3 regions of the Jeotgalibacillus haloalkalitolerans genome follow, and region 1 is predicted to be linked to each of the others. Evidence: riboswitches for the same ligand, from Rfam matches in the RefSeq annotation. Region 1 holds a riboswitch; each other region holds the start of a gene.
The links. Region 1 has a riboswitch for thiamine pyrophosphate ahead of thiT (energy-coupled thiamine transporter ThiT). Riboswitches for the same ligand answer to the same signal wherever they lie in the genome.

Region 1 (10,444 bases):
AGCATATGAACCCTGTATCCGTGGGGCTGAACTGCGCAACAGGACCTGAGTTTATGCAGGATCATATCCGTTCACTTTCAGAAATCAATCAGTCTTATGTCAGCTGTTATCCGAATGCCGGACTGCCTGATGAAGAAGGTGTCTATCATGAAACACCTGAGACCCTTGCGAAAAAGCTGAGCGGATTTGCTGAAAAAGGCTGGCTGAACATTGTTGGCGGCTGCTGCGGGACAACGCCTGCACATATCAAAGCGATCGCTGAAGCCATGAAGCATTATGAGCCGCGTAGACATAAGCCTAAAAAAGAGCACACGGTATCCGGTATTGAGCCGCTGATCTATGATGATCCGTCGATGCGCCCGCTGATGATCGGTGAGCGTACAAACGTCATCGGCTCAAGAAAATTCAAGCGCCTGATCGCAGAAGGTAAAATTGAAGAGGCTTCTGAAATTGCACGCGCCCAGGTGAAAAAGGGTGCGCATGTCATTGATATCTGTCTTGCGGACCCCGATCGTGAAGAAGAAGCGGACATGGAAGTCTTTATGCAGGAAGTCGTTAAAAAAGTTAAAGTGCCGCTTGTCATTGATTCAACTGACGAAAAGGTCATTGAAAAGGCGCTGCGCTATTCACAGGGTAAGTCAATTATCAATTCAATCAACCTTGAAGACGGACTGGAACGTTTTGATGCAGTTGTACCGCTTGCCAAACAATACGGTGCCGCACTGGTTGTCGGCACGATTGATGAAAAAGGAATGGGTGTGACAGCTGAAAGAAAGCTTGAAATTGCTGAACGCTCCTACAAAATTTTAACAGAAGATTACGGTGTGGATCCGACAGATATTATTTTTGATCCGCTTGTCTTCCCGGTCGGAACAGGTGATGAGCAGTATATCGGTTCCGCCAACGCCACAGTTGAAGGGATCCGGTTAATTAAAGAAGCCTTTCCGGAGACGCAGACTGTGCTGGGCGTCAGTAATGTTTCATTCGGTCTCCCGCCGGTTGGACGTGAAGTGTTAAACGCTGTATACCTGTATCACTGTACACTCGCTGGTCTGGATTATGCGATTGTTAACACAGAAAAGCTTGAACGCTTTGCCTCCATTGATCCTGAAGAAGTCAAAATGGCTGAAAAGCTTTTATTTGAAACCACTGACGAAACACTCGCTGACTTCACGGCATTTTACCGTGGGAAAAAGAAAGAAACCATTTCTGATCTTCCGGATATGACGCTGGATGAAAGGCTAGCCTATTATGTCGTTGAAGGAACGAAAGAAGGACTGCTTCCCGACCTGGAACAGGCACTAAAAGAGTTTGATGAGCCGTTGTCGATCATTAACGGGCCTTTAATGACGGGTATGAAAGAAGTAGGCAGACTGTTCAATGATAATCAGCTGATCGTTGCCGAAGTGCTCCAGAGTGCTGAAGTGATGAAAGCAGCCGTTGCCTTCCTTGAACCGCATATGGAAGCAACTGATGAGTCTTCTTCCAAAGGGAAAGTGATCCTTGCAACCGTTAAAGGAGACGTGCACGATATCGGTAAAAACCTCGTTGAAATTATTTTAAGTAATAACGGATATGAGGTAGTGGACCTCGGGATCAAAGTAACGCCGCCTGAGTTAATTGAGGCGATTGAACGTGAAAAACCGGATATTGTCGGTTTATCAGGTCTGCTGGTTAAATCAGCGCAGCAAATGGTCATTACTGCCGGGGATATGCGTGAAAAAGGACTTGAAGTACCAATCCTGGTTGGGGGTGCAGCCCTGTCACGTAAATTTGTAGATTCGAAGATCTCAAACAATTATGATGGACTCGTCTTATATGCAAAAGACGCCATGAACGGACTCAGCCTTGCCAACCAGCTGCAGGATGAGCTTGAGCGTGCAAAGCTCAGCGAAGAAATTCTCGCCAAACAGGAAAAGCTTCAGGCACAGGAGCCGAGACCAACAAGGGAAGCAGCAGTAGGTGTGCTTAAAAAACCGTCTGTAGCAGAAGCAACGGTATTTGTACCAAATGATACAAAGCGCCACGTGATCAGCTCTTATTCAGTCGCTCACGTTGAAGCCTATATCAATATGCAGATGCTCCTTGGTCATCACCTTGGTGTGAAAGGAAAAATCTCAAGGCTGCTTGAAGAAAAAGATGAAAAAACACTGAAGGTGAAAGAAACCGTAGATCATCTCATTGAAGATGTGAAGCGGGAAGGATTAATTACACCTGCTGCTGTTTATCAGTTCTTCCCTGCTCAAAGTGAAGGTGATGATGTCATTATCTATCACCCTGAAACGGGTCAGGAGATTGAACGCTTTACATTCCCGCGTCAGCCAAGAGCACCATATCTGTGCCTCGCTGATTATCTCCGTTCAAAAGAAAGCGGCGTAATGGACTACGTTGGATTCTTTACTGTCACTGCCGGCAGGGGAATCCGCGAAAAAGCACAGCAATACAAAGAAGAAGGCAGGTTTCTTGAAAGTCATGCGCTTCAGGCACTTGCACTTGAAACAGCTGAAGGCTTTGCAGAGCTGCTGCATCAGCAGATGAGAGACCGCTGGGGCTTCCCGGATCCGGTTGACTTTACAATGCAGGAACGCTTCAGTGCAAAATATCAGGGGCAGCGCTTCTCATTCGGCTACCCGGCGTGTCCTGAGCTTGAGGACCAGGAGAAACTGTTTAAGCTGATCCGTCCTGAGGAGATCGGCGTTCAGCTGACAGACGGCTTTATGATGGAACCTGAGGCAAGTGTGTCTGCGATTGTGTTTGCGCATCCTGATGCGAGGTATTTTAATGTGATGTAGTTGTTGTTGGTTCTTAGAAAGATGACTGCTGTTCGTGGATAAATAATGTATGTTCGTAGAAAAAAGAGGATGTTCTTAGAAAACCATGCATGGTTCGTAGAAAAACAGGGGATGTTCTTAGAAAAGTATCTTTAGACCTATGAAAAGCCGGGGAGCAATCCCCGGCTTTTCGCATGTACTAATATTATAGCTCCTCCGGCTTCGCACTTGGCACCTTCACAAAAGATCTGCGCTTCTTTAACAGTGCATGAATCGTCAATAATTCAAAATAAATATAACTTTTATCCGGCAGCTCTTCTTCATCCGTCTCACCTTTTAGTTCATGTCGCAGAAGCGCCAGAGCATCGGCGTCCATCGGCTCCTGTTCACCCGTTCTGATAATCCGGTTGTTGAGCTGTGATACAAGTGTACGGACGGCATGCTTTTCTTCAATTGACCACACAGGTGCATCATCTGATGGCAGTGATATGAGGTTTGCTAAATGAAAAGACAGCTGCCTCAGCAGATAAATCTTTTTTTGCAGTGTCTGAATCTCATTCATTTCCTCACGTTTATATGAATGATAGTGCCATTCCTGCAGCTGGAATCTGCAAAACATATCTGCACGGTCAAGCTGGGTGCGAAGCTGGTTAGATGCGGATTCCAGATTCATTGGTGAGTTTTTCTGGTCCAGCAGTTCATTCATTCTTTCAGCGAGCAGTTGAGTGAGCTTTGATTGTGCGCCTGAAATGAGTGAAATAATCTGATCTTTATATTTAGGCGGCATCAGTAAAAAGTTCACGAGTGTTGACGTTAAAATTCCGATTCCGGTTGTTCCGAGCCTCTTAATAAATTCAAGCAGAAAGTGATCTTCTGTGCCGGGAATCATTGCGACTGCTGTAAGTGTCGCAACCAGCATACCTGCATCAAGCTTCAGCTTATAACAGATCCAGATCGTCAAAACGGCCGAAATTGTATATGTAATCGCTGTATCGCCCAGCAGAAAAGTGGCGAGCATCGCAATAGAGGCCCCGATTGCAGATGCAGGAAAACGGATCAGGCCTTTTTTAATAGAGTCGGCTGCTGTCGGTTCAATTGTGACAATTGCTGTGATGACTGCAAAAACCACAGGTAAATTAAACAACTGACAGATCAGTGCAGTTAAAAATACCGCAACACCGGTTTTCAGTATCCTGCCGCCTATAAATCTTTTCTTTAACCACTGCATGTGAAATGGGACCTCCTTTCTGAGTAAATAAGACGTGTTATAGTATAGCATACAAAATGTGGGGGAGATGACATGATTCAGAATATAAGTTACAATATTAATAGATGCAATTTCCACAAGGGGAGCCATATTGGCTGAGAGTGAACAATTTGTTCAGACCCTTCGAACCTGTAAGTTAATGCTTACGCAGGAATGTGGATGGAAACGGACTTTTTCAGGGTCCCGGGTTTCTATCCCCGGGGCCTTTTTTATATGGAGTGGCCCGTTGAATTCCCCTCTGTGCGAGCTGCATCAATTTCGCAATAGGAGGAAGAAAAAATGGAGCGTAAAAAGTTATTATTTCTAGTGGAGGTTGCGATCTTTTCTGCAATCGGAATTATCCTTGACCAGTTTTCCTTCAGTCTCTGGCCACAGGGCGGATCAATCAGTTTTGTGATGGTCCCAATCGTACTGATGGCATTTCGCTGGGGCTTAAAAGGGGGCCTGCTGACAGGATTTCTTGTAGGTCTGCTGCAGACAATGTTCGGAGCGTATATCATTGATCCTGTTCAGGGAATTCTTGATTACCCGCTGGCATTTACGGTTATTGGATTTGCAGGTCTGTTTGCAGGAGCAGTAAAACGCTCACTTGAAGAAGGCGCTATGAAGAAAGCAGCTACGTACATTACAATCGGTGTATTTATCGGGGCATTAATGAGATTCGTGTGCCACTTCCTTGCCGGCGTTATTTTTTTCGGATCGGGAAGCGAAGGCGTACCGGCATGGCTGTTCTCACTTGGCTATAACGGCTCTTACATGGGCCCTGCATTCATCCTGACATCTATTGTCATGGCAACGCTGCTGATTTCAGTCCCAAGAGTTGCAACCAACCGTCAGATGACAAGTGCTTAACTTATATGTATGCAAATGAGGATGTGACATAGTGTCGCATCCTCTTAATCGTTTCACTCCGCTTCAGGCGGGCGCTTTCCGCGGGGCCGGCGGTGGGCCTCCTCGGACGCTTCGCACCTGCGGGGTCTCACCTGTCCGTCATATCCCGCCGGAGTCGCCGCCTTACGCTCCGCTACACTTAGGTTATAATTAATATCAAAACTAAATATTTATATTTGAAATTCACTAACTTACATTAATAATAACTAAGTTTAATTGGAGCGGAAGACGGGGACTCCGGGACGAGTAGCGACCGCCGTCCGGAAAGCCTCCGGCTGGAGCGGAAATTAAACGGTTATCAAAAGTCAGCATCATTCATGCATTTCCCTTCATACATATGATATAGTGAACCATTATACAGCAAGGAGAGAATCGGTATGATCGTACAGAATAACGAAGAATTAGAAGCGTTGAAAAAAATCGGCGCAATCGTTGCTGAGATCCGCGATGAAATGCGTGCAGCAACAAAGCCCGGTGTGACAACTGCTGAGCTTGATAAAATAGGAAAACAGAAATTTGAACAGTATGGAGCCATTTCAGGCCCTAAAGGAGAATACGATTTTCCTGGCTACACCTGCATCAGTGTAAATGATGAAGTGGCACACGGAATCCCGGGTGACCGCGTGATCAATGAGGGAGATCTTGTAAACATTGATGTTTCAGGTTCTCTTGACGGTTATTTTGCTGATACGGGTATTTCGTTTGTGGTTGGACATGACGCAGAACTTGAAAAGTTATGTGCAACTGCAGAACAGGCTTTTACACTGGCACTGAAAAAAGCGAAAGCCGGTTCAAAAAAGAGCCAGCTTGGAAAGACAGTATCACGTGTTGCAAGACAAAACGGTTATCAGGTTATTACGAACCTGACTGGTCACGGCGTGGGAAAGTCACTGCATGAAGCACCGGACCATATTCTGAACTATCATGATCCATGGGATAATGAACTGTTAAAAGAGGGAACAGTGCTTGCATTTGAACCGTTTATTTCTTCAGGTGCAGACTTTGTTGAAGAGCAGAATGACGGCTGGACGTATAAAACGCCGGATGGCAGCCTTGTTGCACAGATTGAGCATACAATCGTGATTACAAAAGGTGAGCCGATTATTTTAACAGAATCGAAAAAGGCATAAGAAAAAGGATGGGACAAATAAATATTGTCTCATCCTTTTTTTACAATTGTTTTGCTGCGCGGACGCTTTCCGGACGGAGCTTGCTGAGCCCTCCTCGCCTTTGGCTGCGGGGTCTCAGCTTTTTCTATTCGTCCCGAAGTCGCTGCCTTACGCTTCGCTGCACTAAGGTTGTAATATGATTTTTTACATAATAAATATAGATTGACGCATTCTCTGCTGTTATTTTTATTGTGACTTTGATTTTTTGCGCTGTTCCATGAAGATCGCAGCCGCAAGCAGAAAGAATGAAATGGCTGTAGGAATTGATATCCATGATGAAATTAATAGCATCACGAGTACGCCGGTTCCGCCGGGTGCAGGATTTTGCGCGGCAATCTCATCAATCTGCAGCAGGTAGTAAGCTGTTATAAAAAACGTAATCATCAGAAAAGCGGCATTGATGATCCATAGCCACTTCACTTTTTTTCTTAGCCCAAATACAATTGAAATCGTCATTAATATGGGTCCCACCAGGAGTGTGACCAGAAACATTGCAAATAATAACTGCCCGTCCAACATAAAACCTCTCTTCAAAAAATCTTCTTTACCTATTCTAACCTATCAGAGAGAGAATTGCCCGGTCATTTGAAAGAAAGTTTCCTGCTGCTGTAGCCGGATTTTTTCTTTTTGCGGAAGATGAACAGTCCGATAAAGATCACGACACTTAAAACATAAGCGGTAAATACGACTGCAGACTCTTCACCTTCATTCTGCACGCCAATGCCGATAAACGCCCAGATGAATACGAGCGGGTAAATCCAGTCGCTTTCCTTATAGCGGATACCGAGTGCGAGTGCAGCTGCAATGCACAGCAGTGCGATCGTCCAGACAGGTGATGAAATCCCGAGCCCGTCCCATCCGGCTTCATTTACTGTATAAGCGGTGTTTGCGACAGTCGCTACGCTGACCCATCCCATATAGACAGAGAAGGGAAGAAGATCAAAAAAGCTGTGCTTTGTCTGCTTGATTTTTGCATAAATAATAATGATTGAGATTAATAAGCCGACAATGACTGCGACAGATACAGGGAAGAATTCATAGTGCCAAAGCAGAATCCAGGAAATATTCAAAAGGCAGCTGATCAGAAACATGAAGGAAGTCGTCTTATATACTTCTCTTTTTCTCTGAGATTTGAATGCGCCTTTTAAGACCCATAGACCAAGCAGTATGTAGATCAACCCCCATATGGAAAACACATAGCCTGCCGGTGTGAATAAGACATTCAGCCGGTTTGAAATCTCGCCTGTTGTCTGTCCGTTAATCGGAAGGATATTTGCCAGTGCATTAACGGTAATCACGGCGGCAAGCGCAAAGAAATTAGTCCAAAACTGTTTCATGTAAAAACCTCCTGTCTGTCATCCTATTCCCTTCAGACAGAAAAAAATCCTTCACACCAGCTGGTTTTTTACAAGTGTCATTTTTATCTGGAGATAGCTTACTTCTTCAGGTAATGCTTCTTTTAGAGGTTTTAGTCCCGGAACCTCCATCTCGTCTCTGGTTGAAAGAATCAGTCGCTCCGTTTCTTCATCAAACCACTTTTCAAAATCAAGCGGATGACCTTCTTCATATGCTTTTTGCAGATGACGCTCAATTGTTTGTGTTGTGAGCGCTCTGAGTTTGGCAATCTCGGAGATAGACTTTCCATCCTGATATAGCTCATAACTGAAGAGGTGACTTGGCTGATCCGGGTCTGCAGTTACTTCCGGCTGTTTGGGTGCAGCTGTCTGATCATGGACCGGCACCATATTTTTATTTTTTCCATGCTGCTTAATATAGGCAGCAATGACTTCTGTGAATGGTGTCCCGTACGACTGAAGCTTTCTTTCACCGACACCTTTAATGCTGCGCATCTCAGCCTCCGATTCAGGGTAGTGCTGAGCCATTTCACGCAGCGTTGCATCTGAAAAAATAACATACGGCGGAACGGCATGCTCTTTGGCAAGCATGGAGCGCACTTTTCTGAGCTCTTCGAATAATGCCTCATCATAGTCAGCCTGCTGCTGGTGAAGCTGGAATCCGGATTTCAGCCAGACGGCCTGCTCCCCTTTCAATACAGGAACAGCATCCTGTGTCAGTCTGAGTATCGGATATTGTCCGCCTTCTAACGCGAGATAGCCTTCAGCAATTAATAGCTGAATCAGTTCAGTGATCTGCTTCTCTGATTTCTGGCTCATCAGTCCATAAGTGGTAACCTGATTGAGGCCACCTTCTAACAGCTTTTTATTGCGTGAGCCCTTTAACACTTTTGAAGTCATCCCTGTACCAAAGCGCTCTCCCATTCTTTTTACTGTGGAGAGAATCATCTGAACCTCTCTGGTGCGGTCTGTTTTTTCCCGACTGTCGAGACAGCTGCTGCAGTGACCGCAGTCAGCAGTCATCTGATGGTCTTCAAAATATTCAAGAATAAAGCGGGGCAGGCAGCTGTGACTATGACAATAATTAATCATTTGCTGAAGCTTTGCGTATTCCTCATTGCGTTTACGTTCATTGGCAATGGATTGCTCTATTAAAAATTTCTGAAGCATGGAATCCTGCGGGCTGTAAAGCAGGTAGCAATCTGCAGGCTCCCCATCACGCCCGGCACGTCCGGCTTCCTGATAATATGATTCCATATTCATCGGCAGCTGATAATGAATGACAAACCTCACGTTACTTTTATCAATCCCCATGCCAAATGCGTTTGTTGCAACAATCAGCTTTGCCTCATCATAGATAAACTGACGCTGTGCTTCATTCCGTTCATCCTCAGAGAGCCCTGCATGATAACAGACAGCACTCGCATTCTGCTGATTCAGCCAGCCGGTCAGCTGATCCGCTTCTTTTCTGGTAGCTGTGTAGATGATACCTGTTTCATCCTGCTTTTCTTTTAAGAAGCTGGTTAAAAATGAATGCTTGTCAGCACCTTTTACAACATGAAAGGACAGGTTATCACGCGCAAAACCGGTATTTACAATATGGTCCGGATTAATTGAAAGCAGGTCTGTAATATCCTGAATTACTTTATCTGTCGCTGTTGCAGTCAATGCTGTTAAAACTGGCAGGTTTGGCAGGAGTCTGATTGTATCAACGATTGTCCGGTAGCTTGGACGAAAATCATGCCCCCACTGTGAAATACAGTGCGCTTCATCAAAAGCAATCAGTGAAAGGTCGATATCTGAAATTGCATTAAAAAAAGAGGCGGAATCAAAACGCTCAGGTGCTGCATAGACGAATTTATAGCGGCCTTCACGCAGGTTTTGCAGGCGTTCTATCGTTTCAGCAACTGATAATGTACTGTTGATATAAGTGGCAGAAATGCCGTTTTCATTTAATGCATCCACCTGGTCTCTCATCAGTGAGATCAGCGGTGAAATGACAAGTGCAGTACCTTCCATGACAAGGCCGGGTATCTGGTAGCAGAGGGATTTTCCTCCGCCGGTCGGCATGATGCCAAGTGCGTTTTTATGGTCAAGTATGGATTCGATCATCCGGTCCTGGCCGGGTCTGAAAGAGTCGTATCCGAAGTATGTATGGAGGACTTGCTGTGCCTCGTTCATCATGGTGAATCATCCTTTCATGTGTTGCAGTTTGTTCGCGTTATAGCGATTGGCGTTCGATCTGCGCTTCAGGCGGACGCTTTCCCCGGGAACGGCGGTGAGCCTCCTCAGGCTTCGCCTTGCGGGGTCTCGCCTGTCCGTTATATCCCGGTGGAGTCGCCGCCTTACGCTCCGATCTTCGCTGTGCATATAAAATAGTCTGGAATTAGTCAATATGAGTAATAAATAATCGCTCGACAAAATCATGCATTCTGTTATTTTATCATGAATTTGATAGGAGTTAGTGAGGAGAAAGTAAGTGTTTCGAATGGCGAAGTATTGTGTTAAGATAGTACTTGCAGTGTTCAGAATATTAAAAACAGGGGGAATAACGATGTCTACAGCGACATATCCGGAAACATGGGATTTAGATGTGTTTTTCAAGGGTGGAAGTGAATCAGAGGAACTGAAGCAGCATTTACATACATATGGAGAAAAAATTGAGATTTTTGCTAAAAAGGTTGAGCAGTTCCAGACGCCAACTTCTTCTGACAGCAGCTATCTTGTGTATCAGCATATTCAGGAAGCGAAAGGGATTATGATGGGTGTTTATCAGGCAAGCGCATTTGCAAGCTGTTTGGAAGCACAGGATATGAACGATACAGGTGCAGGTGCTCTTCGCGGGAAAATCACATCAATGGGAGCTGACTTCAGTTCAGCGTTCCAGGCATTTCAGCAGAAGCTTTCTAAAACAGAGGATCAGGTGTGGGATGAACTGCTTAAAGATGATGGGTTGAAGGAGTATACATTTATTATGACAGAGTGGCGTGA
Region 2 (10,444 bases), on a different contig from region 1:
TGAAACCCTCTATGCGGGTGATCTGAAAAGGTCCCGCGCTTAAACCAGTCATCTGCCATCAGAATAAACGGATCAAATTCCTTCATGCGTTCAGGCGGCAGAATCCAGCCCTGCTGTACGTGAGGATATCCATTCTGATTATAAGAAACTCTCCAATGATCTTTTATATCTCTTTTAAAGCGATTTTCTTCAGTCATTTGAATCACTCCTTCATGTACTACTGAACCATATTTCCCCCTGTAAAACCAATCATTCAATAGGCTGAAGTTTTTTCGGGCTGGCCGAATATCCCATTATCCGTTCACCAATAATGAAAATACGGTTGAGAAAATCTGTTTGCAGAATATCTACTGGGGTAATTTTACAATAAGGTTGAAATAATAGAGGAGTGTTAGCATGAAGTCAGTAAATCGGAACCTTCTATCGGGCGTTCTGTTCGGTCTGGGTCTGATTGTATTTATGGATGAAGTCGTATTTCATCAGCTTTTACAATGGCACCATTTTTATGATAAGTCGACTACATTTGCCGGTATTGCTTCAGACGGGCTGTTAAATTCATTTGGCTTCTTTTCTGCTGTGTTTGGGTTATTTATGCTTGCAGATCTAGGGAAAAGACAGGTGCTTCACTGGAAAAGGTGGATCGGCGGTGCATTTCTCGGGGCAGGGGGCTTTCAATTATACGATGGTATTATCCATCACAAGCTGCTGCAGCTTCATCAGATCCGTTATCAGGTAGATATTCTGCCGTATGATATGGTCTGGAACATCAGTGCATTTCTTATGCTCCTGACAGGTGCCGTGATTGTGAGTAACGCCCGGCGGAAAAGTCAGGTGAGTTAAGATGAAACATCATGCAGCGGTTCCGGGTGAATGGTTTGAGCTTCTTGTCGTTGTATTGGGTGCTTTACTGATCTGCATCTATTATTTTCTTGAGCGAAACCGGATAGACTGGCTGTCTTACAGAATTCTTTTATGGGCAACGGGTGTGAGCTTTGCGGTGATCAGCCTTGCAGGACCAATAGCAGAACAGGCGCACGCTGACTTCAGTATGCACATGACCGTTCATTTACTACTCGGGATGCTATCCCCGTTATTTCTTGTGTTAGCAAAGCCTGCAGAACTGATCATCAAGACGCTGCCTGTAAAAGCTGCCCGAAAACTTACCGGATGGATGAAAAGCAGCCGTTATCTTCAGTTGATACATATGCCCGCAGTGGGTGCTATCCTTAATATAGGCGGGTTATTTCTACTGTACCGGACAGGGTTATTCAGTCTGATGCATGAATCCTTACCGGTTTATCTACTCGTTCACCTTCACGTATTTTTAGCAGGATATTTATTTACGCATCTGATTCTGGCAGTGGACTTTGTACCGAGGCGTTATTCATTTTTTCATCGTGCCACTGTGCTAGTTTTAACATTAGCAGCCCATAAGATCCTTTCGAAGGTGATATACGCTTCTCCGCCGGAAGGGATTGAAAAAGCGGCTGGAGAACAGGGAGCGATGCTGATGTATTATGGAGGGGATCTGATTGACCTGGCAATCATCATTCTCATCTGCTATGGATGGTATAGGAATCGTCAGAGGAAATATGCATTTTCAACAGGTTAGCATGTTATTGGCAGATTAACTTTGTATATCAGCCATTTAAAAAAACCAGCCTTCAATCACAATTTTGATTGAAGGCTGGTTTCACCATAAGTCTCTTTATATTCCAGGTCCCCAAACATCGCAGGTGGTCCATCAAAAATAACCTGCCCATCCTTCAATGCAATGACCCGGTCTGCGTACTTTTTGGCGAGCTCCAGATCATGTACATTGATCATTGTCAGCAGCCCCAGGTCGTCATGCATGTTCCGTAAAAGCGTAAAAATCTGATTGGCAGTTCCCGGGTCCAGTGAAGCAACGGGTTCATCACCAAGCAGGACGGCTGGCTGCTGGACAAGTGCCCGGGCGATCCCGACACGCTGCTTCTGTCCGCCAGACAGCTGCTCCACGCGGCGGTTTTCAAACCCATCGAGCCCAACACTTCTAATGGCATCATGAGCAGCGGACTTTTCCTCTTTTGTAAAAAGACCGATCAGATTTTTAAATGAAGAGCGGCTTCCGAACATGCCGGTTAACACGTTCTGCATCACTGACAAACGTGGAATCAGGTTAAAATGCTGAAAGATCATCCCGGTATGCTGACGGATCTTTCTGAGCTCAGCTTCACTCCGTTTTCTCAGAGACTGCCCATTGTAAATCACATCACCTTCAGTCGGTGTCTGCAGACCATTCAGACAGCGGATAAAGGTTGATTTGCCAGCGCCGCTTTTACCAAGTACACAGATAAATTCACCTTTTTTAAATGTCAGATCAATCGCCTGGAGTGCTTTTGTATGAGCATTTGGATAAGTCACGGAGACATTTTTACATTCAATCATCATACACACTCCTTAAATTACCCGGTTTCTAATATAGCTGGTAAGAAAATCAATGACGATGACCATGATCATGATAATCAGGACATCGAGTGCGACGGCGCTATATTGAAAAGTTTTGAAATCATTGAACAGGCGCTGACCAATTCCGCCGCCTCCGATGAATCCGAGGACAAGAGAGGTCCGGATTGCCACTTCAAACCGGTAGAAAAAGTGTGACAGCACATTCGGCCAGATCTGAGGCAGAATGCTGAACAGGTGAGCCGTCCAGCGCTTCGCACCTACTGCCCGCATTGCTTCCTGAGGACCAGGGTCAGCTGCTTCAATCAGTTCTGAAATCAGTTTCCCAAGCACGCCGACGTTATGAATCATAATCGCAATGACAGCAGGAAATGGTCCGAGTCCAAGCATGGTCAGTAAGATGAGACCAATGACGATCTCAGGCACCGAACGGATAAAGCTCAGGCTTGTTCTTAAAAAGTAAAAAAATCCTTTTGGTGCGGTGTTTTTAGCGGCCAGAAAGCTGACCGGCAGTGCAATCAGTAGTGCCAGGAAGCTGCCGAGAAACGCCATCGCAAGCGTTTCTCCTGCGTCCTCAAGCATAAGCGGCAGCTTTGAGGTATCCATTGGGAACCATTGGCCCAAAAACTCAATCATATTTCCAAAGTCACGGAACTTGGAAAGATCAAACTCAGTCACACGCATGCTGAGTAATACAAAAGCGGTCAAAATAGCGGCAAGAGCAATGTGTTTTTTCTTAAACCACAAAGTAACCAGCTCTATTCAGCATCTAAAATGCCCTGTTTTTCTGCAGCATCCAAAATGCTGTCATAATCCTCAGGTGCTGCCTCTGTAAAGCCTGATGCACCGAACGCATCCAGAATTTCAGGGTCCTCAATCGCTAAAAATGCTTCCTGCAGTGTATTGATCGTCTCTTCATCTGTACCTGCAGTAACAGCCCATGGATACTGGAAGAGGGGTTCTGACGTCCAGATCACTTTTAGCTGACTGTCATCAATTTTCCCGGATTCAATCAGCTGGTTGTAGATGGCACTGTCAATTGCGCCGGCGTCAACCTGACCGTTTTGAACAGCGAGTGCCGTTGCATCGTGAGAGCCGGTAAATCTGACTGTACTGAATTCGTAGCTGTCTTCTGATTCATAGACACCACGGTCCTGTAATTCAATTGACGGGATCAGTGAGCCTGATGTTGAGTTCGGGTCACCGAAAGCAAAATCTATCGCTGAAGGATCGCTCAAAAGGTCTTCAATAGACTCAAAAGGCTGATCCTGGTGCGTAATGATATAGGAATTGTAAAATGGTTCACCATTTACAAGCTGTGTAATGATAGCTTTTGCGTCGCTTCTTTCCTGGGCGATCACATATGTCAGCGGTCCAAGGTAAGCCATGTCAATCTGATCAAAGTTCATCGCTTCCACGACACCGTTGTAATCAGGGTACACGTCAATTTCAGTTTCTCTTCCAAGTGCGTCAGTAAGTACTTCCTGCAATTTATTCATTGCGCCTTCCATTTCGCCCTCAGTCTGGGCAGGGATGACGCCGATTGTAAATGCTTCATCACTTGAGCTTTGTTGGTCTGTGTCCTCGGTTTCTTCAGCATTGCCACATGCAGCAAGCGCTAGAGCAGTTGATAGTGCAGCCGCTGATAACATCATTTTTTTCATTGATAATTCCTCTTTTCTGTCTGATTTTGAACAATATATAAATTTTATGCTTATTTAGAGGAGGTGTAAAGGATTTGTGGGGGTGTGAAAGAGGTAGGTTCTTAGATTAGACGGTGATGTTCACAGAATAGAAGAAGGTGTTCTTAGAAAAGCGGGTGCGGTTCGGAGAAAAAACAGGGCCGTTCTTAGAAAAAACATCTCCCTTCGTAGAAAAGTGACATTAGAACCAAGCCAACTTCATCAAAAAACAGCCGGCCCGCGCCAGCTGTTTCTCATAAAAACCCTGCTGCCATACTTCCGCAAAGCAGGACTAAAAACAAACCAATTCCTGCTGCATCCGCCCGGCTGACAGTAATCTTCCGGTAAAAATCGCGTTTGCCCTCACCGGTAAAGCCGCGCGCTTCCATTGCAAAAGCGGTCCGCTCAGCCTTCCGAACAGCGCCTGCAAGCATGGGAATCAGCACGTGCCGCATCGCCAGCACCCTTTTAACAGGAGACTTCGGTACTTCAACGCCACGAAGCTTCTGTGCCTGTCGAATCTGAAAAAACTCGTCCTTTAAAACAGGGAGAAATTGATAGCCGACCAGGATGCTGTAGGCGATCTTAGGAGACAGCTTCAGCTGCTGCATCAGGCTCAGAATAAAATCCACAGGCTTTGTGGTAAAGACAAAAAGCAGTGACAGGCTTGAAAAGGCAAGTACACGAAAGCTTAATGACAATGCTGTGCCAAGCGTACTGTCTTCATTGCCAAAAACAAGTGTCGTCCAAAAATAGCCGACTGCGCCAAGCAGGAAAGGGAGCATCATCAGACTCCACGCTTTCCAGGACACTTTCGCAAAAAGCAATTGAATCAGCACGACTCCGCTGAAAAATACAAGTGGTGTCCACGGATTAAAAAAGAAAGCCATTGCAATCATTGAAACAGTGATCGCAATAAACTTAACCGAAGGATTCATGCGGTTGATCATGCACATCACCTCCATATGGCGGACATAAGCGATGCTGCTCAAGCAGCTGCTGATCCTGCCAGACTGCACGGGGATTAAATGGACCGCTCAGGCTTCCTTCATGCAGCAACAGCAGTGAATCTGCCACGCGGTCCGCAAAATTCATATCATGCGTCACAATTAAAAATGTGATGCCTTCATTTGCACGTGACACGATCAGGTTTTCAAGCTCACGTAAGGCTGCTTTATCCTGCCCGGCAGTCGGTTCATCCATCACAATCACAGGACGACCGTCACACAGCATAGCCCCGATTGCTGTCCGTCTTTTCTGACCATGACTGATCGCAAAAGGGTTGGACTCACTGACCACAGTAAGATATAACCGCTCAAGCATGTCTTCAACAGACTGCCCTCCGCCAAATGAAAGCTCTTCCCGGACTGACTTTGTTAAAAACAGAAATTCTGGTGACTGGGGCACATAGCCGATTCTTTTCGGCTGGACAGTCCCACCGGTCGATTTTAACCCGCACAATGCTTTTAACAGCGTCGATTTCCCGCTGCCATTAGGACCTGCAAGCACTGCGATTTCCCCTTTTTTCAGTGAAAAAGTGACCGGTGAAACAATTGGCTCGACAGCCAGTTTTTCAGCAGACAGAAGAATTTGATCTGACTGTACCGGCTTCCTTGCGACTGACGCTTCAACCTGTTTCGACGCAGTCATTTGCCACTCCCGGTCAAAGAAGTCACCCCATAAAGCGACTTGGTGATCAATCGCTATTACTGTCAGGTTTCCTGTGTCATGGAGGTCGCGCAGCCACTTAACAAATTCCCGGGCGGTCACCGGATCTAAATGAGTCAGAGGTTCATCAAGCAGAAGGACCTCAGGCTCCAGCACCCATGCACATGCGGTTGCGACACGCTGCTTCTGCCCGCCTGAAAGTGTCTGGATAACTGAATCTCTGAAGTCCTCAAGCCCGGTTTCCCGTAAGACCTCTTGGATCCGTCCGCTGATCTCAGATGCAGGCACCTTTACATTCTCAAGTGTAAAAGCGAGTTCTTCTTCAACTGTCTGCATGCAAAACTGGCTGTCAGGATCCTGAAAAACAGTTGCAATCCGGTGATTAATTTCCCCCGGCTCATAGTCAGCCGCTGCTTTCCCAAACAGCTCGATTTGACCGGTGACAATGCCATCGCAATTTTCAGGGTAAAGGCGGTTGAGCAGGTACAGAAGTGAAGACTTTCCGCACCCGCTCGGACCTGTAATCACCACACGCTCCCCCGCGCGAATATTGAAATCCACATTTTTAAAAACAGGCAGTTCGTCATCCGGAAAACGGAATGACACATCCTGCAAAGAGATGACGTTATGCATGTGCATCACGCTTTGTAATCGAATAACCTCTCAGTGATCCTGTCGCAAGCAGTGCGTCTACGAGATATTTCCCGCCAATCCCTGCAATGATCGAGCCACTCATCACACGAATCACAAACATCAGCAATACATACTCTGTACTTAACGCTGCAAATCCGCCGAGTAAGTAACCATACACAAAGCTGAATACAGCAGCCCCGGCGCCAGCCATCATATAGATCCCTAGGTTAAAATAGCGGTACCTTGTCGCTGCAAACACAGCTTCAGCACCGAGTCCCTGAATGACCCCTGCTAAAATCAGGCGCGGTCCGACTGCATTGCCAAGCATGACTTCAATCGCAGCGGCCATTGTCTCGGGAATTACTGCAGCACCAGGCTTTCTGATGATTGCCATGACAATAATAGACACGATAAACCAGATCCCGAAGATCCACTCATATGCAATCGGTCCGATCAGTGAGGCCCAGATGTTTCCGACATGTAAAAACAATAAGTAAATGATGCCGAAAACAACAGCAAACAACGCCATCAGCACGACTTCCTTCAGCTTCCAGCTCTTAAGCATGGTGATTACCCTTATGAGATGGACTGTTGATACTCATGGATACAGTCATCACTAAATGACGGTGTTCATCAGACCTTGCGTGGCCGAATGTCTCCTCGTAAAAATCAAATACCTCATGGATATCCCCGTGAATGCCGCTTGCATAATGCATCGAATCATTGAATACACCGCGCTCTTTCGCCCGGTCCACTTCCCTGTAAATCACACTCATATAATCAGGGTTATTCATCGGGTACAGGGCAAACTGTGAAGAGACATACTGCTTTGTATCGTCATGATTATGTACTTCAGGGTCAGCTTCCATATAGGAATCGCCTGCCGTATCACCCGGACAGCCTGCTGAAAAAGTTGCATTGACCGCTACATGTTCCCCGGTTTTAGCGGCATGAAGCGTAATTGCTTTGATCACATTGAACACATGCTGCTCCTGTCCGCGTATCACCGTTGATACATCATCTGTATGCTTCCAGACGCCTGTCAGATCAGTTGCCTCCAGTGCGCCTTTTATTACCGGAATAAAATCTCCAGTCATTGGGTGCAGTGAAAAACGGCACCCCACAATTTTGCTTGTTCCACATTCCATTTTGTATTCCTCCCAGAGCAGTTTTTGCACAAAAAAAGACCACATCCGCGTAAGATGTAGCCACTGCTCCTGATATAAAAAAGAGAAGTCACTACACTTCCTCACGCAGGTATTATCCTGATCGAGTCATAAGGGATCGGAGCTAATGCTCACATCTCAGCTAATTCGCACCCCTAGTGCAGATAACGGTATTTAATTTTCTGTGCACGACCACTATATCACCAGAGAATGGAATGTGCAACACTCGAAAAATCTAATTAGAACCATATTATACCTTTTTGTTAAAAACTTTATTAAATTGGCTCTGTTAAAGTTGGCTGTTGATTTCCGCTTCAGGGGGACGCTTTCCGCGGCCGGGCGGTGAGCCCGCAGGCTTCGCCATGGCCTCACGCGTCCCTTCCTGTCAGCCACCGCCTTACGCTACAACAATCAGCTGTGCAAAAAAGTAAGATGGATTTTAATAATGGGGACATTATTCCCTCGGTTCAAAAATCAGCACGCCAATTATCGCAATCACCAGACTGAACAATACGGAGTAAAACCAGTGACGTCCCTGAGTTGTGTGATTAAGGATGTTCATCAGGGCACTGATACAAAAGGTCACAAAAAACACGAAAAGGATCAGAATGATTGTCATCATGTTAATCGTCTCCTCTTAACTGTTTTTAAATATGTCAGTCCCGCCAGCTTCTTTCAGCTGACGAATGGTTTTTGGACCAACGCCGTGAAGGGAAAGAAGCTCTTTTTCCGTATACTTTTGTATGTCAGTCATTGTTTTAATACCTGCCTGAGCGAATGCACGCTGTGAGGGTTTACTTAAGCCGGAAGGTAAATCGCCTGTCACGTCTGCTCATCTCCTTTTTAAAAAAGCATGGTTGGCAGTTCTTCAAGCCGCTGGTCTGTGCTGCGTGTGATTTTCAGTGAATAGCCGGGTTTTGAATGTGCACTCCCGCGTACGGTCAGTGTTCTTTTGCGGTCAGCCATTTCAATCGTCAGCCACTTACGGCCGGCATCTGACGTTTTAATACACTCTGAAACCTCGCTTGCTGTCAGTAAAATGATTTCCGTGTTCTGAAGATCTTCTTCACCGCAGATAAAAGCAAACAGGTATTGGTTGTCATGCTGGCTGCGAAGCGTTTTTTCCATTTCTGTATCGTAAAAGGAGAAGGTCCAGATACGGGATTCTTTTTTAAAACGGGGGGTAAACGAGTATTTAGCATAAATGAAATAACTGTCGATTTCATTTTCAAGCGCATAAATTCTCCGGTCGTGACCGCCTTCTTTCATGACAGGTGAGAATCCGCGATTGACGAGATGAGACAGCAGCGCACCAAAGTAAAAATCGACTTTGGGAATACTCATATCATTGCTCCTCCTTTCAGGTAAGGGTAGTTACTCCTTATTATGAAGCACTTTCGGGTGGATTTACATTTTTAACACTTGAGCAGTCATAATTCTTGCATTCAATCTGGAATCATTAGATGCTATGGGTATGAAAATTGCACTAGAGGAGGTTCATGATAATGTCCATTAAAGAACTGAAAGGAATACATCACGTTACTGCGATTACAAGCAGTGCTGAGAAAAATTACGAGTTTTTCACCAATGTACTCGGGATGAGGCTGGTCAAAAAAACAGTGAACCAGGATGATATCCAGACGTATCACCTGTTTTTTGCTGATGATACAGGAAGTCCCGGGACAGATATGACATTCTTTGATTTTCCAGGCATTCCAAAAGGAAATCACGGGACAAATGAAATTTCAAAAACGTCATTCCGTGTACCAAGTGATGCCGCGATTGATTACTGGGAAAAGCGGTTTGATCGCCTGAATGTGAAGCATAAAGGTGTGCAGGAGCAGTTTGGTAAAAAGACCATCTCCTTTGTTGATTTTGATGATCAGCAGTATCAGCTGATTTCAGATGAAAATGATCAAGGTGTTGAAGCAGGGACGCCGTGGCAAAATGGGCCGGTGCCGCTTGAGTATGCGATCACTGGATTAGGACCGCTGTTTGTCCGCGTTGACCGCTTTGATTATTTTAAAGAAATGCTTGAAAAGGTGTTGCTGTTTAGAGAAACAGCTGCTGAACAATCATTTCACTTATTTGAAGTGGGTGAAGGTGGAAACGGTGCGAGTGTGATTGTTGAACATAACACCTTTTTACCGCAGGCACAGCAGGGGTTTGGCACAGTTCACCATGCCGCATTCAGGCTTGAAGATAGAGCCATGCTCGATGACTGGGATGAGCGGATGAAGAGCTTCGGTTTCCCGACATCCGGGTTTGTTGACCGTTTCTTCTTTAAGTCGCTGTACGCAAGGGTTGCGCCGCAGATTCTGTTCGAATTCGCAACAGATGGCCCGGGTTTCATGGGAGACGAGCCATATGAAACGCTTGGCGAGAAGCTTTCACTGCCACCGTTTTTAGAGCCGAAACGTGACGAGATCGAAAGCAAAGTAAGGCCGATTGATACGGTGAGAAGTACGAAAAAGTTTGAAAAAGAATAGTGAGTGTGAGCCGGATATCTGAGGGGATATCCGGCTTTTTTATGCAGGGTGAAGCGGGCGTGCGGCGGTCGGTGGAAACGACCACGGAGCAGCGGGATTACAACCAGTGGCAGGAGTGATTGCTACAGAACCCCGGGTGTATCGCTACAAGCTCAGCGGGGAAAGCTACAAACTCTGGCGGAAAAAGCTACAACCTGAGCTGAAATCACAACATTCAGCCGGCGCATACCGCCATCCCGTTGAAATGCCCTTGGGAAACAATCTTTTGTTTCTTAAAGGCATGAAGCGGGTGTGGTGAAGCAATTTTTTTGTGTGGATACGACCATAGAGAAGCGGGATTGGTACAAGCTGCGGGGGTGAT
Region 3 (10,444 bases), on a different contig from region 1:
CAGGAACCGGTGATCAGTGCTACCCTTATTTCTGCGGTGCAGTCGATCAATTCCGGGATATGCTGTATGTGCATACAAAGCTTTCAGTCACGTTAAAAGTGGAGCTTTCCCCGCAGCAGTCAGACGCCGTGAAATGCAGAAAGTTCGCTGAAAAGATGATTGAAAAAGTAAATGAAGTGACAGCAGTCTGCTGATCATAAATGGCCGGACGATCATTAATCGTTCGGCCATTTGCTTGCATTGTCCTTAACCAGTCCGAATAATTTTTTTCTGCGCTCCGTTTCCTCTTTAAATGACCGCTCAAATTTATCTTGATCCAGAATTGGAATCCCCTTCTGAACGAGTATCTCAGGATCGGGAACAGGCGGCTCATCTGCTGCTGCACGGATATGTGTACCGTGTAAGGTTTTCAGATAATCATCAATCGCAGATCTGTTTTCCTTCAGCAGCAGGGTATTCGGCCAGTATTTTACCGGAATGCCCGAATAGATCATTGTAATGGCTTCATCCAGCGCAGCTACAGCAACGACGCCTTCTGTTTGTGCGTTCGTACTGTGATAGTGGTGAAGAATCGGATACGCTTTATGTTGTGCCGTTAATTTACTCAGCTCAGTTGAAAATGAATTCAGCAACAGGTCCAGGTTATGAAGATTTTGTCCATTCCATGCGGAGCTGACAATCTCCGTTCCGCTTTTACCGATCCCGCTGACACTCTGGGCAAAAGCTCTTTTCTGAGTAACCGCACTTAAAACAGATAATAGATAGGTGACAGCAAATGTAATAGAAAACATACCTGTACCAGTTGCGATGATCGTCATGACTTTCCAGTTATCGCCGTTTGGAACGATTTCCCCGTTTCCGAGTGTGAAAAAAACGTATCCCGTAAAATAAATATGATCCATAAAATCAGCAGGCAGCCCATATTGCGTATTAAACAGTGCACCATAATGGCTGGCAAAAATGAACGTCCACCCAGTCCAGAACAGAATGACCCAGACAATAATGGTCATTACTAAGATAAGTGGTCCTGCAAGACTCAGCACTTTGGAGTTTCCTCTGCTAATGTTCTTCATTAACCGCCAGATTCCATTTGATAATTGATTTGTGACAGGACCGGCACCACCTTCAATCCACAAGGTTGTCCAGATAAAATCGATCAGGGTAATCACTAATAGAATGATGCCGAGCCACATCGTCCATTCATTCAATGTCTGACCCTCCTTCATAAAATCTTATAGTGTGCTATTACCTTAATCTCTCATTTTAAACAGGAAATAGAAGTGACGCTGGCCCGGTTATGTTAAAGCGCTTTGAAACCGGGAAGGATATTCATACGTACAGAATATAAAGGATGGTGCATTACAATGGAATCAAGAGCTTATCTGGAAAGTGAATTAGATCGAATCAAAAAATGGGAAAAGGATCAGGGTGGCGGATGGTTTTGGGATAAACTGATGCGACTGCCTTTTAAAGTGCTGGACAGGCTGACGCCTAAGTTCATTCAGAAAAAAATCGGTGTGCTGCTCGATGAGATCGGGAGCTTTATTCAGACTGGCGGGCGCTACCTTGCCAGTGAAAAGAGAGTTTACCGGTTTTTTGAAAACACAACGGGACACCGTATTCAATCGAAAGACGATTTTCAATATGTACCGCTTGAGGATATGAAAAAAGCCTCGCAAAAGGTGGCTACCCGTATGAAAAATACTGCGACCGCACAGGGTGCAAGCACTGGTGTCGGCGGCATTTTCACACTGGCAATTGACATTCCGGCAATCCTGACGCTGTCATTAACCACGCTTCAGGAAATTGCCCTGATGCACGGCTATGACCCCGATGACAAACTGGAGCGTGTCTTTATTATTAAGTGCCTTCAGTTTTCAACAGCAGATGTCGTCGGGAAAGAAGCTATACTAAAAGAGCTGTCAAATTATCATTCAGGCGAAAAATCAAATGATGTGATCTCACAGATTCAGGGATGGCGCGAGGTGACGCTGACATTCACGGAACAGTTCGGTTTAAAAAAGCTGCTTCAGATCGTCCCGATTGCAGGCATTTTAATCGGCGCGCTGATTAACAGAACAATGATTGATGAGCTTGCAGAGACCGGCACGATGCTTTATCAGAAGAGGAAGATTATGGAGCGGCTGCAGGAAGCGGCGTAGGACGGTCGATCCCGTCTCGATCCCGTACTCGGCTAGCGGTTTTATGACGGCCGATTGATGAAATACAACGTTCGATCCGGAGAATACAGCACTTAACCCGGGTGTATCACTACCTCAATCAAAAAAACACAGCACTCAACCCAGGTGTATCGCGACCTCAATCGGAAAAACACATACTTCACCTGCAGGTTTGTGATCACTGCACCAGCACTCTTGATGCCTTAGAGAAACGAAAACGCCGTTTCTTAAAAGCATCAAGAGCGATGGTGCAATTTTTTTACCGTTATCACAACTATATATCCTCCAGCAGTCCTGCAGGATAAATCAGCCCATCTACCTTTTGCATTCCACTTCAAACTCTTTTACACTAAATCCATAACCAGATACTGGAGGCAAAGCGATGAAATCTGTGCACAGTGATATTCTGCAGTTCAGGGGAACACATTATGATTTTGGTGTCTTTCAGGGGGAGAAACTGAAAGATTCACTTACCGTTAAAAATAGAGAAAAGCAGTGGAAGGTAAGGATTCCGCGTTTTACTGTGAAGGAAGAGGAAGTAAAAGAGGCCATTACAAAAGTGACGCCAGGGATATGGGATGAGTTGATCGGACTGCGTGATGCGCTTGAATGGCCGATGGAGCGTGTGATGATGGAGTTCGGAGGGTACCGGACGGATTATAAGCGTTCCGGCTGCTCGATTTTAACCGGAGACAATTATCTGATCAGAAATTATGATTATATGCCGAAAACTTATGAAGGGCGCTACAGCTTTTTTCAGCCGACTGATACAGGCTACGCAATTGCAGGACCCACCCAGCGCATTACCGGACGTATGGATGGGATGAATGAGCATGGGCTGACCATGGGCTATAATTTTATGCATCGTAAAAAGCCTGGGGACGGGTTTATCTGCTGTATGATCGGCCGGCTGATTTTAGAGGCGTGTGCAAATGTCGATGAGGCGGTGGCGATGCTAAAAGAGATCCCGCACCGTCATTCATTCAGTTATACAGTCCATGATCGGAGCAACCGGACTTATGTCATTGAGACATCCCCGCGCGGTGTGGCTGTAAGAGAGTCAAATGTGTGTACGAACCATTTTGAAATCATGAAAGAAGAAAACAGAAATCATCTGGTAGATTCAATGAAGCGGCTGACTGCGATGAACAATCGCCGTGAAGAGTTGAAAACAGCATATGATGCATTCCGTTTGATGAATGATTCAGATAAAGGTGTATTTTCGGATCTGTACAGTCAGTGGGCCGGCACGATTCATACAGCGGGCTATCTGCCAACCGAAATGAAAACCTGGTTCGCGCTCGGCGGTGATCAGGAACCTGTGGAATTTGATTTTGCAAAATGGCTGGATGGGGAAGATATTTTGCTTGAGAAGATTACTGGAGAAGTAGATACGGATATTCCGTTTGTGCATATGGATGAAGGTGCTTACTGGAGCGCCGGGAAAAAGAAAGCTGTGAAATAAAGAGGATGAGAAGCCTGGTGGACAGGCTTCTCTTTTTGATTTTGACCAATGCAGTCAACATGGCTGATACGACGTTCAATCCGGTGAACATGACAGTCGGCGGGTGCAATACAAAACTCAACCCGGGTGTATCGCTACGTCATAAGCCGGAATAGCACCACCGCCTGGAAGAAACACAACATTGGAGCGCCACCACCCCCCGCATACATCCACTGTTCCTGTCCTCCTTCACTCAAGCGACTTCTCAAGCCCGGCCAGTCCCCATCTCAGTACATCCTCATCATTCGTATTTGCTGCGTAACGTACAAGAACCGTCATAATGAAAACAGCCTTAAACCGTGCCAGCTCCTCTGTGCGGGCATCAATATCGCCATATGCCTCAAAAAACTCTGCGCGTACTGCTTTTGACATACAGGCAAATCCAATTGACAGATCGGCTGCCGGATGCCCGATATGCGCATCTCCCCAGTCAATAATCCCAACGAGCCTGCCGTCACGCACAATCATGTTTTTCGGATGCAGATCGCCGTGCAGGGGTACCGTGCCGGCGGGGTTCTCCCATTCTTCAAGCTGCTCAATATATTGTTTTAACTTTTCATATAATGGTTCAGGTATCACTGAAGCTGATTCTTTAGCAATCTCGTAAAAATGCTTTTTCCGGAGTTTTGAAGATAGCCGGTGCAGGTGATCAGGGTCTGCGTCTACCTGATCAACAGGCAGTGCATGTAAGTTTTTCAGAAAAGCACCAAGCTCTTCGGCATGCTGATGCAGAAGGTCCGTATCGGTTTTTTCAGTTAAGACCCGTCCTTTGATGTTTGAAAATCCGACATAAGGATAATCTTCACTTTCTGACTCCTTATAAAAAACCGGCCTCGGATATTCAAAGCCTCCATTAAATCTTAACTTCACAAGACTTCTGAGCATCCGGTTTTCAAACTGCATCGCTTCATAGCCAAGCTGCCGGCGTGGAAATCTGAACACAAATTCCCCGTTCACCTCATACACCGTATGATCAAAACCGGAACCGCAGGGTCTCACCTGTACCGGTTGCAAATGTGGAAATGCACGTTCTATCTTCTCTTTTGCTTTCTCCTGTGACACTGGATGTGTCGCTTCCCATGGATTCAAATCGATCACTCGTTTCATTCGCTGATTGTATAAATTTCATCATACAACTTTCCAGCAGGAATCTGAAGGAGATAACAATTATTTCTAAAGTAACGTGTACTTGATTCTGCTGAAGGGAATAACAATCATTAACATTACATATGAAGGGGAGAAAATGATGAGCGTAACTCAAACTAAAAATATTCAGCAGATGTTTCAGGAGATTCGTGCGTATAGTGAAAAACTCGTTGCTGGAATGGAGATTGAAGATTTTATTCTGCAGGCAGACAACTTTGTCAGCCCGACAAAATGGCATCTGGCTCATACCACATGGTTTTTTGAAAAGTTTATCCTGACAGAGTTCATAGAGGGATATGAACCTTTTAATGAACAATTTTTCTATTTGTTTAATTCATATTATGAGACGGTGGGAGAGTTTCATCCACAGTCAAAACGCGGGCTGATTTCCCGTCCGACTGTTAAAGAAACACTTGCCTACCGGAAGCATGTGAATGAGCAGGTGAACAAGCTGCTTGATACCACTGAAATGACTGATCATTTATATGATTTGATCGAAATGGGTCTGCAGCATGAACAGCAGCATCAGGAGCTGATTCTGATGGATATTAAATATAATCTGTCATTTAATCCGCTGTATCCTGCATTGTTTGAGCAAAAAGCACCCGTCGGCGGAAAGGCACCTGAACTGACATTCACTCCTTTTGAAAAAGGGATGACAAGAATCGGTACGGATGCAGATGAATTTGCTTTTGATAATGAAACACCGTGTCATGATGCTTATCTGAACGGTTGTCAGATTGCAAACCGTCCTGTGACGAATCGTGAATATCTTGCATTTATTGAAGACGGAGGTTATGAAAGGGCTGAGCTCTGGTTATCGGATGGCTGGCAGCTGGTGAAAAAAGAAAAGTGGTATGCTCCGCTTTACTGGGTGAACAAAGATGATCAATGGTCGTATTTTACTCTAAGTGGTCTGCAGGCAATTGACTGGGAAGCGCCTGTGACGCATGTCAGCTATTATGAAGCTGATGCTTACGCAAGGTGGGCAGGAAAGCGTCTGCCGACTGAACAGGAATGGGAGCATGCGATGAAGGGGGAAGAGGTCAGAGGAAACTTTATGGATGATGACCGCTATCAGCCGGATGCTGCTTACAGCGGCTCAAAGTTTGAAAAAGTGTTTGGTGATGTATGGGAATGGACGCAAAGTCCCTATACACCTTACCCGCGCAGTAAGCCGCTTGATGGCGCACTTGGTGAGTACAATGCTAAGTTTATGTCCAACCAGATCGTCCTGAAAGGCGGATCATGCGTGACGCCTCTCTAGCATATCAGGCTGACGTACCGTAATTTCTTTTATCCGCATATGAGGTGGCAGTTCAGCGGGATCAGACTGGCAGATGATCCGGTGGAATCTTAATCCTTAAACATCCTGCCGAACCTTTTGGCGGGGTGTTTAGCCTTTTGTCCTAACACGTATATCTTTCGGTGTGATGATGCCCTGTTATTGTGATAGTACAGAATTTGAATAGTACAGATAAAATATTTTACGGAGCTTATAAAATAATAATGGATACGATTACAACAGAAAAATGTGTAGTCTGTATTAGTGTGAAACAGTTACTGTAACACAAAAATATTTTTGCGTTATAGGAGTGACTGTGATACTCTTTAACTGACAATTTCATTAATTTATTTACTGGGGGAGCCGAGTGGCTGAGACAGTCTTTAGCTGAACCCTTTGTACCTGATCTGGATGATGCCAGCGGAGGGAAGTATGCTTACATAGTTACGCGCATAAGCCGCTTCCTTTAAAAGGCAGTGGTGTTTTTTTATGTAAAAGAAGAAAGGAGGCAGACGATGAGTGAAACATGGTATTTTCTTGATTCCGGTCATGGCACACCGTCATTTAATATGGCGATGGATGAAGTGCTGATGAATTGGCACAGTGACGGAAAGATCCCGCCGGTACTGAGATTTTACGGATGGAAGCCCGCAGGTATATCAGTCGGCTTTTTCCAAAAGGTCGGTGGCAGTATAGACCTTGAGAACGCGAAGAAGTACGGCGTTGAGCTTGTACGCAGGCAGACCGGTGGCAGAGCAGTTCTGCACGATGATGAGCTGACGTATAGCGTGCTTGTATCTGAAGATCATCCCGCAATGCCAAAGTCGATTAAGGAAGCTTATCTTGTCTTATCAAAAGGCATTCTTGAGGGATACCGTGCGCTTGGTATTCCGGCTGAGTTTTCGATTCCAGAGGAGAAACAGAAGCAGGCCGGTTCAGCCGTCTGCTTTGAGGAACCATCGTGGTATGAACTGATGGTTGATGGCAAGAAGGCAGCCGGCAGTGCGCAGACGCGTAAAAAAGGTGTAATTCTTCAGCACGGTTCGATCCCGATCTCTATGGATATCGAAAAGTTATTTGACTTATTTATTTATCCAAATGAAAAAGTAAAAGAGCGTGCACGCCGCGCATTTACAAATAGAGCCGTCGCGATTAATGATGTGCTTGAGCGTCCTGTTACATTTGAAGAAGTGAATCATGCATTTAAAGAAGGGTTCATGAAAGGGCTTGAGATTGACCTGGAACCTTTTACACCGCCAGAAGAGATGTTAAGAGAAGCAGCAGAGCTTGAGAAGAAGTATCGGAGTGAAGAATGGAGTTATAAGCGGGAAGGGAGACAAAAAGTATGACAAATGCAAAAGAACATGTACGTAAACCGGAATGGTTAAAGGTAAAGCTGAATACGAATGATTCCTATAAGAAGCTTAAGAAAATGATGCGTGAGAAAAAGCTGAACACAGTATGTGAAGAGGCGAAATGCCCGAATATTCACGAGTGCTGGAGTGAACGGAAAACAGCAACATTCATGATCCTTGGGGACACCTGTACACGCGCATGCCGCTTCTGTGCTGTCAAAACCGGTCTGCCGAATGAACTTGACTGGGGCGAGCCGGAGCGGGTAGCAGAGTCTACTGAAATGATGGGCCTAAAGCACGTTGTTGTCACAGCGGTTGCACGTGATGACCTGAATGATGGTGGCGCAGCTGTATTTGCTGAGACTGTCCGTGCGATCCATCGCCGTCTGCCAAGCTGTACAGTGGAAGTATTACCATCAGATATGAAAGGTGATTATGAAAGTCTTCATACGCTGATGGACGCCGAGCCGGATATTTTTAACCACAATATCGAAACAGTCCGCCGCCTGACAAAGAGAGTGCGCGCGCGTGCCACGTATGATCGTTCACTGGAACTGCTTGCACGTGTAAAGGAAATTGCGCCGAACATCCCAACGAAATCAAGTATCATGGTTGGTCTTGGTGAGACAAAGGAAGAGCTGATTGAAGCAATGGATGATCTGCGTGCACACAATGTGGATATCCTGACACTTGGTCAGTATCTGCAGCCGACGAAAAAGCATCTGGATGTTGTGCGTTATTATCACCCTGATGAATTTGCAGAGCTGAAGGAAATCGCGCTTTCAAAAGGCTTCAAGCACTGTGAAGCAGGGCCAATGGTGCGTTCTTCATATCATGCGGATGAGCAGGTAAGTGAAACATCAGCACAGCGCCGGATTAAGTATCTAAAGGGCGTTGAAGCAGATGGCAGAACAGTAGACAACCTGCAGTAATAACTGAATACAGCTTGACCCACTGGGGGAGCCGGTTAAACCGGCTGAGACGGACTGTTGTCCGGACCCTTTGAACCTGATCTGGATCATACCAGCGTAGGGAAGTGGACGTATATGTGAACCTTGTTATATACGCCGCTTTCCAATATTGGGAAGCGGTGTTTTTTATTTGGTTTTGTTAAAGCTGGCTGATGATTGCAGCTCCAGGGGGACTTCACGACCGGGCGGTGAGTCCGCAGGCTTCGCCATGGCCTCACCTGTCCCTTCCTGCCATAGGAGTCGCTCCCTGCAGCGAGAATCACCAGCTGTGCAAGTTCAATAATGGTTTTAATAATACTTATTTAGTAACTGGCTTGGCAGATTTATTAAATGAAGGAGGAATCATTATGACTTTTTGTTCAGAAGTAAGAGAGGAATGCAGTGGGCTTTGGGAGGCAAGCTTTACGCATCCTTTTGTAAAAGGGATTGCAGACGGGACACTGCCGCTTGATGTATTTAAGTTCTATGTGATGCAGGATGCGTATTATTTAACCCATTTTGCGAAGGTGCAGGCAATTGGGGCTGTGAAAGCGGAAGATCTGAAGACAACAAAAAGCTTTGCACACCACTCAGAGCAGACCTGTGCAGCAGAGCTTGCGCTACATGAATCCTTTATGGAGCTGCTTGGCGTAACAGAAGAAGACTGGGCGTCATTCGAACCATCTCCGACTGCCTATGCCTATGTGTCACATATGTACCGGGCAGCTGATGGAAATCTGGCAGATATACTTGCCGCGATCCTGCCGTGCTACTGGCTTTACTATGAGATTGGCGAACAGCTGAAGAATAAGAAGCCGGATCATCCAATCTATCAGAAATGGATTGAGACTTACGGGTCTGAATGGTTTGGTGAACTCGTGAATGAGCAGATCAACCGAATGAATGAACTCGCAGTGGGGCTTTCTGAAAAAAGAATCGGAGAGTTAAAGATGCATTTCAGAAGAAGCAGCTATTACGAATGGAATTTCTGGGAACAGGCTTGGACGATGGAGTTTTGGACAATTCAACCAAAGGAGCGTGTGACACATGATTAATCAGCTAAGAGAAAAGAATCCGCTGGTCCATTGCATCACGAACTATGTTGTCGCTAATTTTCAGGCTAATGGCATGCTGGCACTTGGTGCATCGCCGGTGATGGGGGATGAAGAGAAAGAGGTTGAAGAGCTGGCATCGGTTGCTGATGCGCTGTCACTCAATATCGGTACGCTTCATCAGCGTTCAGTTAACAGTATGATACTGGCCGGCAGGGCTGCAAATAAAAAAGGGATTCCTGTCGTGCTCGATCCGGTTGGCGCAGGGGCAACCTCATACCGGTTATCAGTGATAGATGAGATTTTAATCGAAGTGAAGATTACGGCGCTCAGATGTAATGCGGGAGAACTGGCAACGATCATGAGAAAAGACTGGTCTGCTAAAGGTGTGGATGCAGGGGAAGGCGAGGGGGATCTAACTGAACTGGCTGTGGAGGCTGCAAAAAAATACGGCTTCATTGTTGCTGTAACAGGCCCTGTGGATATTGTGACTGACGGGCAAATCGTACATGAGATTCATGCAGGACACGCCATCATGTCGTCAGTTACGGGTATGGGATGCTTACTCTCAAGCGTTACAGCAGCTTTTCTGACTGTTGATCAGTCAACAGACGCTGTTGCGGAAGCTGTTCAGTATTACGGGGAAGCGGGTGAAAAGGCTGCCAGGATTTCTGACAGCCCGGGCAGTTTCAAAACAGCATTTATTGATGCAATGTTTTCACTCAATGAAAGCAGGCTTCAAAAAGGAGGCAGACGATGAAACAGGTACTGACGATTGCCGGATCAGATTCCGGAGGCGGAGCGGGCATTCAGGCGGATATTAAAACTTTTCAGGAGCTTGATGTATTCGGGACCTCTGTCATCACAGCAGTCACCGCTCAAAATACACGCGGTGTAATAGATGTTGCACCGGTGCCAATTGAAAATATTGAAAAGCAGCTGCAGGCTGTCGGTGATGATTTTGATATTGCA

Region 2: it holds a riboswitch for thiamine pyrophosphate, as region 1 does, so the genes downstream of both, UFB30_RS01205 (YkoF family thiamine/hydroxymethylpyrimidine-binding protein) here and thiT (energy-coupled thiamine transporter ThiT) in region 1, are expected to answer to the same signal.
Region 3: it holds a riboswitch for thiamine pyrophosphate, as region 1 does, so the genes downstream of both, UFB30_RS11375 (lipoate--protein ligase family protein) here and thiT (energy-coupled thiamine transporter ThiT) in region 1, are expected to answer to the same signal.

What each region holds. Positions count from the first base shown of each region.
Region 1 covers NZ_JAXQNN010000006.1:61,843-72,286, reverse strand. Annotated here, with positions in the region: gene metH (methionine synthase) at 1-2,792, shown strand, start outside; gene UFB30_RS14370 (FUSC family protein) at 2,977-3,999, opposite strand; TPP riboswitch at 4,108-4,209, shown strand; gene thiT (energy-coupled thiamine transporter ThiT) at 4,318-4,890, shown strand; gene map (type I methionyl aminopeptidase) at 5,307-6,059, shown strand; gene UFB30_RS14355 (hypothetical protein) at 6,285-6,614, opposite strand; gene UFB30_RS14350 (TspO/MBR family protein) at 6,680-7,435, opposite strand; gene recQ (DNA helicase RecQ) at 7,487-9,637, opposite strand; gene UFB30_RS14340 (M3 family oligoendopeptidase) at 10,008-10,444, shown strand, end outside.
Region 2 covers NZ_JAXQNN010000001.1:229,016-239,459, forward strand. Annotated here, with positions in the region: gene UFB30_RS01160 (pirin family protein) at 1-197, opposite strand, end outside; gene UFB30_RS01165 (DUF2243 domain-containing protein) at 397-840, shown strand; gene UFB30_RS01170 (cytochrome c oxidase assembly protein) at 842-1,612, shown strand; gene phnC (phosphonate ABC transporter ATP-binding protein) at 1,669-2,427, opposite strand; gene phnE (phosphonate ABC transporter, permease protein PhnE) at 2,440-3,192, opposite strand; gene phnD (phosphate/phosphite/phosphonate ABC transporter substrate-binding protein) at 3,204-4,109, opposite strand; gene UFB30_RS01190 (energy-coupling factor transporter transmembrane component T family protein) at 4,382-5,077, opposite strand; gene UFB30_RS01195 (ABC transporter ATP-binding protein) at 5,049-6,428, opposite strand; gene UFB30_RS01200 (ECF transporter S component) at 6,421-6,993, opposite strand; gene UFB30_RS01205 (YkoF family thiamine/hydroxymethylpyrimidine-binding protein) at 6,986-7,576, opposite strand; TPP riboswitch at 7,658-7,761, opposite strand; gene UFB30_RS01210 (hypothetical protein) at 8,049-8,216, opposite strand; gene UFB30_RS01215 (helix-hairpin-helix domain-containing protein) at 8,232-8,420, opposite strand; gene UFB30_RS01220 (hypothetical protein) at 8,438-8,938, opposite strand; gene UFB30_RS01225 (ring-cleaving dioxygenase) at 9,106-10,083, shown strand; gene UFB30_RS01230 (hypothetical protein) at 10,190-10,381, shown strand.
Region 3 covers NZ_JAXQNN010000003.1:248,806-259,249, forward strand. Annotated here, with positions in the region: gene UFB30_RS11345 (flavodoxin domain-containing protein) at 1-194, shown strand, start outside; gene UFB30_RS11350 (potassium channel family protein) at 216-1,208, opposite strand; gene UFB30_RS11355 (EcsC family protein) at 1,365-2,162, shown strand; gene UFB30_RS11360 (C45 family peptidase) at 2,563-3,645, shown strand; gene UFB30_RS11365 (phosphotransferase) at 3,874-4,773, opposite strand; gene egtB (ergothioneine biosynthesis protein EgtB) at 4,931-6,097, shown strand; TPP riboswitch at 6,462-6,561, shown strand; gene UFB30_RS11375 (lipoate--protein ligase family protein) at 6,631-7,464, shown strand; gene lipA (lipoyl synthase) at 7,461-8,402, shown strand; TPP riboswitch at 8,417-8,522, shown strand; gene tenA (thiaminase II) at 8,789-9,475, shown strand; gene thiM (hydroxyethylthiazole kinase) at 9,468-10,232, shown strand; gene thiD (bifunctional hydroxymethylpyrimidine kinase/phosphomethylpyrimidine kinase) at 10,229-10,444, shown strand, end outside.